Regions from separate parts of the Erwinia magellanica genome, predicted to be linked through region 1. Evidence: predicted binding sites of a transcription regulator. Region 1 holds the regulator's gene; each other region holds the start of a gene.
What was found. Region 1 encodes CRP, which controls carbon source genes, mostly activating them, when cyclic AMP is high. Its sites were predicted from a motif close to ATGTGANNNNNNTCACAT; they were not measured.
Positions count from the first base shown of each region.

Region 2: a site for CRP is predicted at 1,945-1,962, ahead of aaeR (HTH-type transcriptional activator AaeR). Genes of this name have one in related genera too.
Region 3: a site for CRP is predicted at 1,698-1,715, ahead of psiE (phosphate-starvation-inducible protein PsiE). Genes of this name have one in related genera too.

Region 1 is NZ_JBCHVC010000004.1:51,387-54,667, forward strand. Features, by position in the region: gene AAH450_RS14755 (phosphoribulokinase) at 1-233, shown strand, start outside; gene AAH450_RS14760 (OsmC family protein) at 272-685, opposite strand; gene crp (cAMP-activated global transcriptional regulator CRP) at 994-1,626, shown strand; gene AAH450_RS14770 (YccS/YhfK family putative transporter) at 1,685-3,281, shown strand, end outside.
Region 2 is NZ_JBCHVC010000006.1:140,013-143,293, reverse strand. Features, by position in the region: gene tldD (metalloprotease TldD) at 1-890, shown strand, start outside; gene aaeR (HTH-type transcriptional activator AaeR) at 1,010-1,927, opposite strand; gene aaeX (p-hydroxybenzoic acid efflux pump operon protein AaeX) at 2,200-2,403, shown strand; gene aaeA (p-hydroxybenzoic acid efflux pump subunit AaeA) at 2,411-3,281, shown strand, end outside.
Region 3 is NZ_JBCHVC010000003.1:540,331-543,611, reverse strand. Features, by position in the region: gene AAH450_RS14260 (YjbH domain-containing protein) at 1-1,503, shown strand, start outside; gene psiE (phosphate-starvation-inducible protein PsiE) at 1,778-2,176, shown strand; gene ubiC (chorismate lyase) at 2,306-2,833, shown strand; gene ubiA (4-hydroxybenzoate octaprenyltransferase) at 2,853-3,281, shown strand, end outside.

The DNA.
Region 1 (3,281 bases):
CCTCCAATCCCTTTGCAGCCAGGGCTATCCCTTCGCTGGATGAAAGCTTTGTGGTGATCCACTTCCAGGCGCTGGAAGATATTGACTTCCCCTACCTGTTGTCGATGCTACAGGGATCCTTTATCTCGCATATCAATACGCTGGTGGTGCCGGGCGGGAAAATGGGGCTGGCAATGGAGCTGATTATGGGGCCGTTGGTTAAACGTCTGATTCAGGGCAAGAAAATTGAGTAACGCCCCGGTAAACAGACGTTACTCCCCTGCTCAGCGATCTACTTTTCCTGTAATTCGATCACTTCATAGCTGTGGGTCATATTAACCCCTTTACCCAGCATCAGCGCCACAGAGCAATACTTCTCTGCCGAAAGATCGACAGCGCGCGAGACGGCTTTGTCACTCAGCCCGACGCCGCTGATAATAAAGTGCAGATTAATATGGGTGAAGAGGCGGGGAGCCTCTTCGCGCCGCTCTGAGGTGAGCTTCACCTCGCAATCCTTTACGTTATGACGGCCCTTTTGCAGAATAGAGACCACGTCGATGGCGCTGCATCCACCCGCAGCCATCAGCACCATTTCCATAGGACTTGGCGCTTTATCCCCGGCGTTTCCATCCATCAATACCTGGTGTCCCGATGAGGATTCTCCCAAAAACGTTAACCCTTCAACCCACTTGACCCGAGCCTGCATAACAAGTTCCTCTAATTCATTTAGTTAACATCAGATTACGCTTTAGCCTGAAAAACGGCAATGTGGCAGTTTTCACACTATGCTGAAGCGAGACAACAGAAGACACTCACTGAAAGCTGTGCTACAAACAAAGCTGTAATATTTTCGTCAGTACTCTACAGGCACGACGAAACAAGACAACATAACGAGCCAGGCTTTTCACAGAGGCCCGAATACATTTCCTGATGGGAAACGCTTGATTATTTCAACGCCTGACAGGGAACTCTGCCCCTGTATTTAGGCACGATGACAACAGAGGATAACAGCGAATGGTTCTCGGCAAACCGCAAACAGACCCGACACTTGAATGGTTCCTGTCACATTGCCATATTCATAAGTATCCATCCAAGAGCACGCTGATTCATCAGGGTGAAAAGGCAGAAACCCTCTACTACATCGTCAAAGGCGCAGTAGCGGTGCTTATCAAGGATGAAGAAGGCAAAGAGATGATCCTCTCTTACCTCAACCAGGGTGACTTCATTGGCGAACTTGGCCTGTTTGAAGAAGGTCAGGAGCGTAGCGCGTGGGTACGTGCGAAAACAGCCTGTGAAGTGGCTGAAATCTCTTATAAAAAATTCCGTCAGCTTATTCAGGTCAACCCTGACATTCTGATGCGCCTCTCGGCACAGATGGCGAGTCGACTTCAGGTTACCTCAGAGAAAGTGGGCAATTTAGCTTTCCTTGATGTCACAGGTCGCATTGCGCAGACCCTGCTCAACCTGGCGAAGCAACCCGACGCCATGACCCACCCGGACGGGATGCAGATCAAAATCACCCGTCAGGAGATTGGGCAGATTGTTGGCTGCTCACGCGAAACCGTAGGCCGTATTCTGAAAATGCTGGAAGATCAGAACCTGATCTCAGCACATGGTAAAACCATCGTTGTCTACGGCACACGCTGATCGGCTCTGATCCACGGCGCAACAGCTCTTGTTGCGCCTTTTTATTTGGTACGGAGTGATGTGGCGTCGACTGATCTATCACCCTGAAGTGAACTACGCGCTGCGCCAGACGCTGGTGCTCTGCTTACCGGTGGCTGTCGGCTGGCTGCTGGGTGACCTGCAACGGGGCCTGCTTTTCTCTTTAGTGCCTGCCTGTTGCAACATCGCTGGTCTTGATACTCCTCACAAACGCTTCTTCAAACGCCTGATCATCGGCGGAAGCCTGTTCGCCTTCAGCAGCTTCCTGATCCAGTATCTGGGCGGACATGCGGTGCCTTTACCCGCTATTCTCTTCACCATGACGATGCTGCTGGGCATAACCGGTGAGATCAGCCCGCTGCATGGCCGACTGCTGCCCGGCTCGCTGATTGCCGCTATTTTCACCCTCAGCCTGGCTGGCCGGATGCCAATATGGGAACCGCCAATGCTCTACGTGCTGGGCACCATCTGGTATGGCCTTTTTAACTGGTTCTGGTTCTGGCTGTGGAAAGAGCAGCCGATGCGGGAGACGCTCAGCCTGCTCTACCGCGAGCTGGCGGGCTACTGCGAAGCCAAATATTCCCTGCTGACCCAGCTGACAGATCCTGAAAAGGCGCTGCCACCACTGCTGGCCCGGCAGCAGAAAGCTGTCGATCTGATCACTACCTGCTACCAGCAGATGCATATGCTCTCTGCCACCCGCTATAACCATCACAAACGCCTGACCAGAGCGTTCCAGGTGGCGCTGGATTTGCAGGAACATATTTCGGTCAGCCTGCATCAGCCCGAAGAGGTTCAGAAGCTGGTAGAGCAGAGCCATGCTGAAGCGGTGATCCGCTGGAATGCGCAAACCATCGCCGCCCGGCTTCGCGTACTGGCTGACGATATTCTTTATCACAAGCTGCCTGAACGCTTCACGATGGATAAGCAGCTACAGGCGCTGGAGAAGATCTCCCGCCAGCACCCGGACAATCCGGTGGGCACCTTTTGTTATTATCATTTCAGCCGTATCGCCAGGGTTTTACGTACCCAGCGGCCTCTGTATCAGCGGGATTTGATGGCTGACCGCCAGCGTCGTCTGCCCTTGTTACCCGCTATCAGAAGCTATCTGTCGCTGAAATCAGCCGCGCTGCGCACTGCCTCCCGCTTTGCCGTGATGCTGACTTTTGCCAGCTCGCTGGCGCTGTTCTTTAATTTGCCGAAGCCTTACTGGATCCTGATGACGGTGATGTTTGTCAGCCAGAACGGCTACAGCGCAACCCGCGTGCGGATCCAGCACCGTGCGCTGGGCACCCTGGCGGGACTGATTATCGCCGCCATCACGCTGCGCCTTCATGCGCCAGAATCGGTGGTGCTGCTGGTGATGCTGGCGATTACGCTTATCAGCTATCTGTTTATCCGTAAATTCTACGGCTTCGCAATGATTGGCTTCACGGTGACCGCGGTCTGGTCCCTTCAGCTGCTGTCACTTAACGGCGCGGACTTCCTGCTGCCCCGCCTGCTTGATACGCTGATGGGCTGCCTGATCGCTTTCGGCGGCATGATCTGGCTCTGGCCGCAGTGGCAAAGCGGCCTGCTGCGGCAGAATGCGCACGATGCGCTTGGTACCTATCAGGATGCATTACAGTTGCTGCTGG
Region 2 (3,281 bases), on a different contig from region 1:
CTGTCAGCGTGCAGGTTGAGGAAAACGGTAAGCGTGAACGCGGCTCCAGCGGCGGCGGCGGCCGTTTCGGCTATGAATTTTTCCTCGCCGATGAGTCTGGCGAAATGCGCGCAGAAGCCTGGGCGCGTGAGGCGGTGCGCATGGCACTGGTGAACCTGAATGCAGTAGCAGCGCCGGCCGGCACGATCCCGGTGGTGCTGGGCGCTGGCTGGCCTGGCGTACTGCTGCATGAAGCCGTTGGGCATGGCCTTGAAGGTGACTTCAATCGTCGTGGCACCTCGGTGTTCAGCGGGCAGATGGGGCAGCTGGTGGCTTCTGAAATCTGTACCGTGGTAGATGACGGTACTATTGAAGGGCTGCGCGGTTCCCTCGCGGTAGATGATGAAGGCGTGCCGGGTCAGTATAACGTGCTGATTGAAAACGGCATTCTGAAAGGCTATATGCAGGATAAGCTGAATGCGCGGCTGATGGGCGTAAGCCCAACCGGCAACGGTCGTCGTGAATCCTACGCCCATTTACCAATGCCACGCATGACCAATACCTATATGCTGGCAGGGAAATCAACGCCGCAGGATATTATTGAAAGCGTTGAGTATGGCCTCTATGCACCCAACTTTGGCGGCGGCCAGGTGGACATCACTTCCGGTAAGTTTGTCTTCTCAACCTCTGAGGCGTACCTGATTGAGAACGGTAAAGTTACCAAACCGGTCAAAGGCGCGACCCTGATCGGTTCCGGCATTGAAGCGATGCAGCAAATTTCTATGGTCGGAAACGATCTGGCGCTGGATAAAGGCGTGGGCGTTTGCGGTAAAGAGGGGCAGAGTCTGCCGGTCGGCGTAGGTCAGCCCACCCTGAAGTTAGATAAGCTGACGGTGGGCGGCACGGCCTGATCCCACAACTTCTACCGGGAGCACTTCCCCTTTCTGTAGTGGGGACGGTTAGAGCTTTAAGCAGAAGATGAGTAACCCCTGAATAGAGCGCTTTTAGCGCTCTATTTTTTTCGCTGGTACTACTCCTGCCGCGATCCCTGATAGATATCCGCCACTTTATCAAAATACTCCGTCAGATAATTTATGCAGACTTCCACCTTCAGCGGCAGTTTATCTTTCTGCGTATAGACGGCATAGACCGGTCTTGGCGCTGAATGATAGTGCGTAAACAGAATATCCACTTTCCCGGCATTGATCTCCTCTATCACCCACATCAGAGGGAGATAGGCAATCCCGGCACCAGACACCAGCCAGCGGATCAGCGTTTGTGAATCATTGGTAGCGAAACGGCCCTGGGGTGAAAGGCGAATAGAGACCCCTTCCGGCGAAATCAGGTCAAAGTCATTGTCGGGACGAATGCTGTACTCCAGCCAGGAAAACTTACCGATATCTGCGGGGTTATCCGGGGTGCCATGCAGCGTCAGATAGCTTTTCGCTGCGCAGACCACCATGGGCATCGATCCCAGGCGTCGTGAAAACAGGCTGGAGTCCTGAAGTGCGCCTACGCGAATAAGCAGATCCAGCCCGTCAGCAATCAGGTCAGGTGCGGGGTTACCGGTCACCAGGCTTACCGTCAGTCCTGGGTACTCTTTCAGCATTTCAGCCGTCATTGTCGCCAGCACATTTTGCGCCATTGTTGAGGAGCTGCCGATGCGTAGCGCGCCAACCGGAGTGTTATTGAACGCATAAAGCTGTTCATGTACCTGCTGTGCTTCCAGCATCATGCGGCGGCAACCCTGAAAATAGATTTTTCCCGCTTCCGTTAGCCCAAGACTGCGCGTACTCCGGTTCAGCAGCTTGACCTGAAGTTCATCTTCCAGCCTGGCCACACTCTGGCTGACGGCGGAGACGCTCATTTGCAGCCGCTGTGCCGCGGCCGTAAAAGAACCCAGCTCCACTACGCGGGCAAAAACCGACATGCCTTTTAATCTGTCCATTATTAACTCTGGCTTAAAAGTGATTTAGATCACATTAGGTAGAAAACGTATAGTCAGGCGCGTTACTATAGCACCGCCGGGTTACTCTCTTGTAACTCTACTCGTCACTATGCAGGCTCATGGATACGCTATGATTCATTGAGCGCCGGTTAGGATTATCTGACAGCTTACCGTCATGAATTACCTTCAACCTGTAGATCAGCAGACCCCCTTATCAGGGAGGGAGCCTGTTGCAAGGCGTGTGCCCGGCAAGGTACTGACAAGGAAAAAAGATGAGTGTGCTTCCGGTTATTGTGATATTTGGGCTTTCGTTTCCGCCCATCTTCTTTGAAATTATAGTGTCACTGATGCTGTTCTGGCTGGTGCGTCGGCTGCTGACGCCTACCGGGATCTATGACCTGGTCTGGCATCCTGCACTGTTTAATACGGCACTCTATTGCTGCCTGTTCTACCTGGTTTCCCGATTGTTTGTCTGAGGTCTTAGTGAAAGCGCTAACAACTAAAATTGCCCGATACGCCATTACCATTATTCTGGTGATTATCGCCGTCATCGTTATCTTCCGCGCATGGGTCTTCTATACCGAATCGCCCTGGACGCGTGATGCTAAATTTACCGCTAATGTCGTGGCTATTGCCCCCGACGTCAGCGGGCTGATTTCCGATGTGCGCGTCCGTGATAACCAACTGGTGAAAAAAGACCAGGTGCTTTTTGTGGTCGATCAGCCCCGTTATCAGCAGGCGTTAGATGAAGCGGAAGCGGACGTGGCTTACTATCAGGCGCTGGTGAATGAGAAGCGGCGTGAAGCCAGCCGTCGTAATCAGCTCGGCGTTTCCGCCATGTCCCGTGAAGCAATCGAGCAGTCTAATAACGATTACCAGACTTCGGAACATCAGCTGGCGAAAGCGGTTGCCACGCGTGATACCGCTAAGCTGGATCTGGCCCGTACCGTGGTTAAAGCGCCTTCCGATGGCTGGGTCACCAACCTGAATGTCTACCGGGGAGAGTTTATTACCCGCGGCTCCACGGCGGTGGCGCTGGTTCAGCAGCATACTTTCTATGTGCTGGCCTATATGGAAGAGACCAAGCTGGAGGGCGTCCGTCCGGGTTACCGGGTTGAAATCACCCCGCTGGGCAGTAACCGGGTTCTGCACGGCACGGTAGACAGCGTTGCCGCAGGCGTAACGAACAGCAGCAGCACCATCGACAGCAAAGGCATGGCTACCATCGACTCCAACCTTGAGTGGGTGCGGCTGGCGCAGCGCGTACCGGTACGCATTCATCTGGACGAGCAGCAGGGCAATCTCTACCCGTCGGGTACCACAGCCACTGTGGTGGTAACCGGCGCCAGCGACC
Region 3 (3,281 bases), on a different contig from region 1:
TTTAAAGGCCCTGCGGCGATTTTTGGCGGCGTGGAGTATCAGACCCCCTGGCAGCCGCTTCGCCTGAAGGCGGAATATGAAGGCAACGATTATCAGGATGACTTTGCCGGCCGCCTTGAACAGAAAAGCAAAATTAACGTCGGTGCCATCTATCGTCTTACCGACTGGGCAGATGTGAATGTCAGCTACGAGCGCGGCAACACCTTTATGGCTGGCTTCACGCTGCGTACTAACTTCAACGATCTGCATACGGCTTCCATTGATTCCGCCAAACCCGCTTATAAACCGCAACCGCAGGGTGAGTTTCTTGAGCAGACTGCCGTGGCGAGCCAGCTGACCGATTTGAAATATAACGCCGGACTGGATGCGCCAAATATTCAGGTGCAGGATCACACGCTGTACGTCTCCGGGCGGCAGACAAAGTATCGTGATACCCAGGAAGGGGTGGATCGCGCTAACGTGATCCTGATGAATAACCTGCCAGCCAATATCGACACGCTGAAAGTGACGGAAATTCGCGACCGGATGCCGCAAGTCACCACGGAAACCAGGGTCGCCAGCCTTCGCCAGCAGCTGGAAGGCTATCCGCTGGGCAAAGAGCAGACGCTGGATCAAAAGCGTGTTGAGCCGGTCGATCCGGGCCATACCGAGCAGGGTTACTATATTGATGCTGATGACTTCAACTACAGCATAGCGCCGGTTCTGAATCAGTCTGTTGGCGGCCCGGAGAGCTTCTATCTCTACCAGGTAGGCGTGATGGCAAACGCCAATTACTGGTTGACGAAGCACCTGCTGATTGATGGTAGCGTGTTCGGCAATCTGGCAAACAACTACGATAAATTTAATTACAACGGTGCACCAAACGACTCTTCATTGCCTCGCGTTCGTACGCATATTCGCGACTATGTGGATAACAACGTCTACGTTAATAATTTGCAGGCCAACTACATGCACGCCCTGGGTAATGGCTTCTACGGCCAGATCTATGGCGGCTATCTGGAAACCATGTACGGTGGCGTCGGGGGCGAAGTGATCTACCGTCCGCTGGACTCTGACTGGGCAGTGGGCATCGATGCCAACTACGTCAAACAGCGTGACTGGGACAACATGATGCAGTTTACCGACTACACAGCAAAAGTCGGTAATCTGACAGCCTACTGGCGTCCTTCCTTCTTTAATAACCAGGTGCTGGTGAAAGCCAGCGTGGGTCAGTATCTGGCCGAAGATAAAGGGGCCACCATTGATGTCTCCCGCCAGTTCGACAGCGGTGTGATTGTGGGCGCTTACGCCACCAAAACCAACGTTTCGGCGGAAGAGTACGGCGAAGGAGACTTCACCAAAGGCTTCTATATCTCGATTCCAATGGATCTGTTTACTGCTTCGCCAACGCGTGGCCGTGCGCAGGTAAGCTGGACGCCGTTGACGCGTGATGGCGGGCAGATGCTGGGTCGTAAATACCAGCTGTATGATATGACCAGTGACCGGGATCGCGATTTCCGCTAACCAAACGCGGCGGGTCAAAAAGCCTGAATGGGGCTTGCAAAGGGTGCACAGTGTGCACCCTTTTTTATTGGAACTGCCTGCTGCGTCAGCCCCTGTCACGGAGCGCAAAGGCATGGGGAACCGGGTGCTGTTGAGTAAAAGCGGCGGCTTTATCAGCGACTGCTGCGGAAAGCGGGGCGGTGGCTAAGCAAAACTTGTGAACTGGCTCACACTAAAGCATATTGTGCGTATCAGGATTAACCTGACCAATAACCATGATTTTAGAGGAAGCACCATGATTACCGCCACGCGTATCGCCTGGTTATTACAGATGTTGCTGAATATTGGGCTGATAGGACTGGCCTGCATTCTGGCCGTTTTTTTAGGCAAGGAGACCTTTCATCTCGCCAACGTGTTGCTGAACGCCGGCGAACAGACCTCTTCCTATTTATTGATCGATGGAATAGTAATCTATTTCCTCTACTTTGAATTTATTGCCCTGATCGTGAAGTACTTTCAGTCGGGCTATCACTTCCCGCTGCGCTATTTCGTTTATATCGGTATCACGGCCATTATTCGCCTGATCATTGTTGATCATAAAAATCCGCTGGATACGCTCGCCTATTCCGTCGCTATTCTGATCCTGGTGGTGACTCTCTGGCTGGCTAACAGCAATCGCCTGAAGCGCGAATGATTTCCGGCGCGCCCTGAAGGGCGCGCAACGCTCCCGGCAAAATTCGCATTAATTTCCCTTCTCATGCTGTGTTCTCCTTTAACCTCTGCGTTACACTATGGCACCCAATTTTTTGCCCGGAGAAGCCGAATGGCTGAAAACGCGCTGACGCAATTGCGCGCCCTTGAGTGGCTTCCTGCCTCCTCGCCCTTGTTGACCAGGCCGCTGCTGGACTGGTTGATGGAAGAAGATTCCATGACGCAACGTTTTGAACGTCACTGTGAAAAAGTGACGGTGAATATTGTGCGTGAAGGGTTTATTGGGCCAGAGGATGCGGCGCAGGAGGTGGAATTTCTCCCTCAGGAATCCCGCTACTGGCTGCGTGAAATTTTGCTGTGTGGCGACGGCGTGCCCTGGCTCGCTGGCCGGACAATTGTCCCTGAATCAACCCTGATCGGGCCAGAGCAGATGTTGCAACAGCTGGGCACCCGCCCGCTGGGACGTTATCTTTTTTCTTCTTCAACGCTGACGCGAGATTTTATCGAGCCGGGCCAGCATAAGGCGTTATGGGGACGGCGTTCCCGTCTGCGTCTCTCCGGCAAGCCGCTGTTGCTGACCGAACTGTTTTTACCGCCGGCACCGCTTTATCAGTCGCTGTTGGCTAAAGGGAACCCGTAACGTGGAGAGAAGGCTTCCAGTGAGTAAATTCCAGGCCTACAGCCGTCTGATGCGCATCGACAAGCCGATTGGCTCGCTGCTGCTGCTGTGGCCCACTTTTTGGGCGCTGTGGCTGGCGGGTAAAGCGATCCCGCCGCTTAACGTGCTGATTGTGTTCACCCTTGGCGTATTCTTTATGCGCGCCGCTGGCTGCGTGGTTAATGATTTCGCCGACCGTAAAATTGACGGCCATGTTAAGCGCACCCAGGCCCGTCCCTTACCCAGCGGCGCGGTGACCTCCAGAGAGGCAAAACTCTTGTTTGCCGGGCTGGTACTGGTCTCGTTCTGTCTGGTGCTGACCATGAATGCGATGACCATCTGGCTCTCTTTTGGCGGGCTGGCGCTGGCCTGGGTCTATCCGTTTATGAAACGCTATACCCATCTGCCGCAGGTGGTGCTGGGCGCGGCG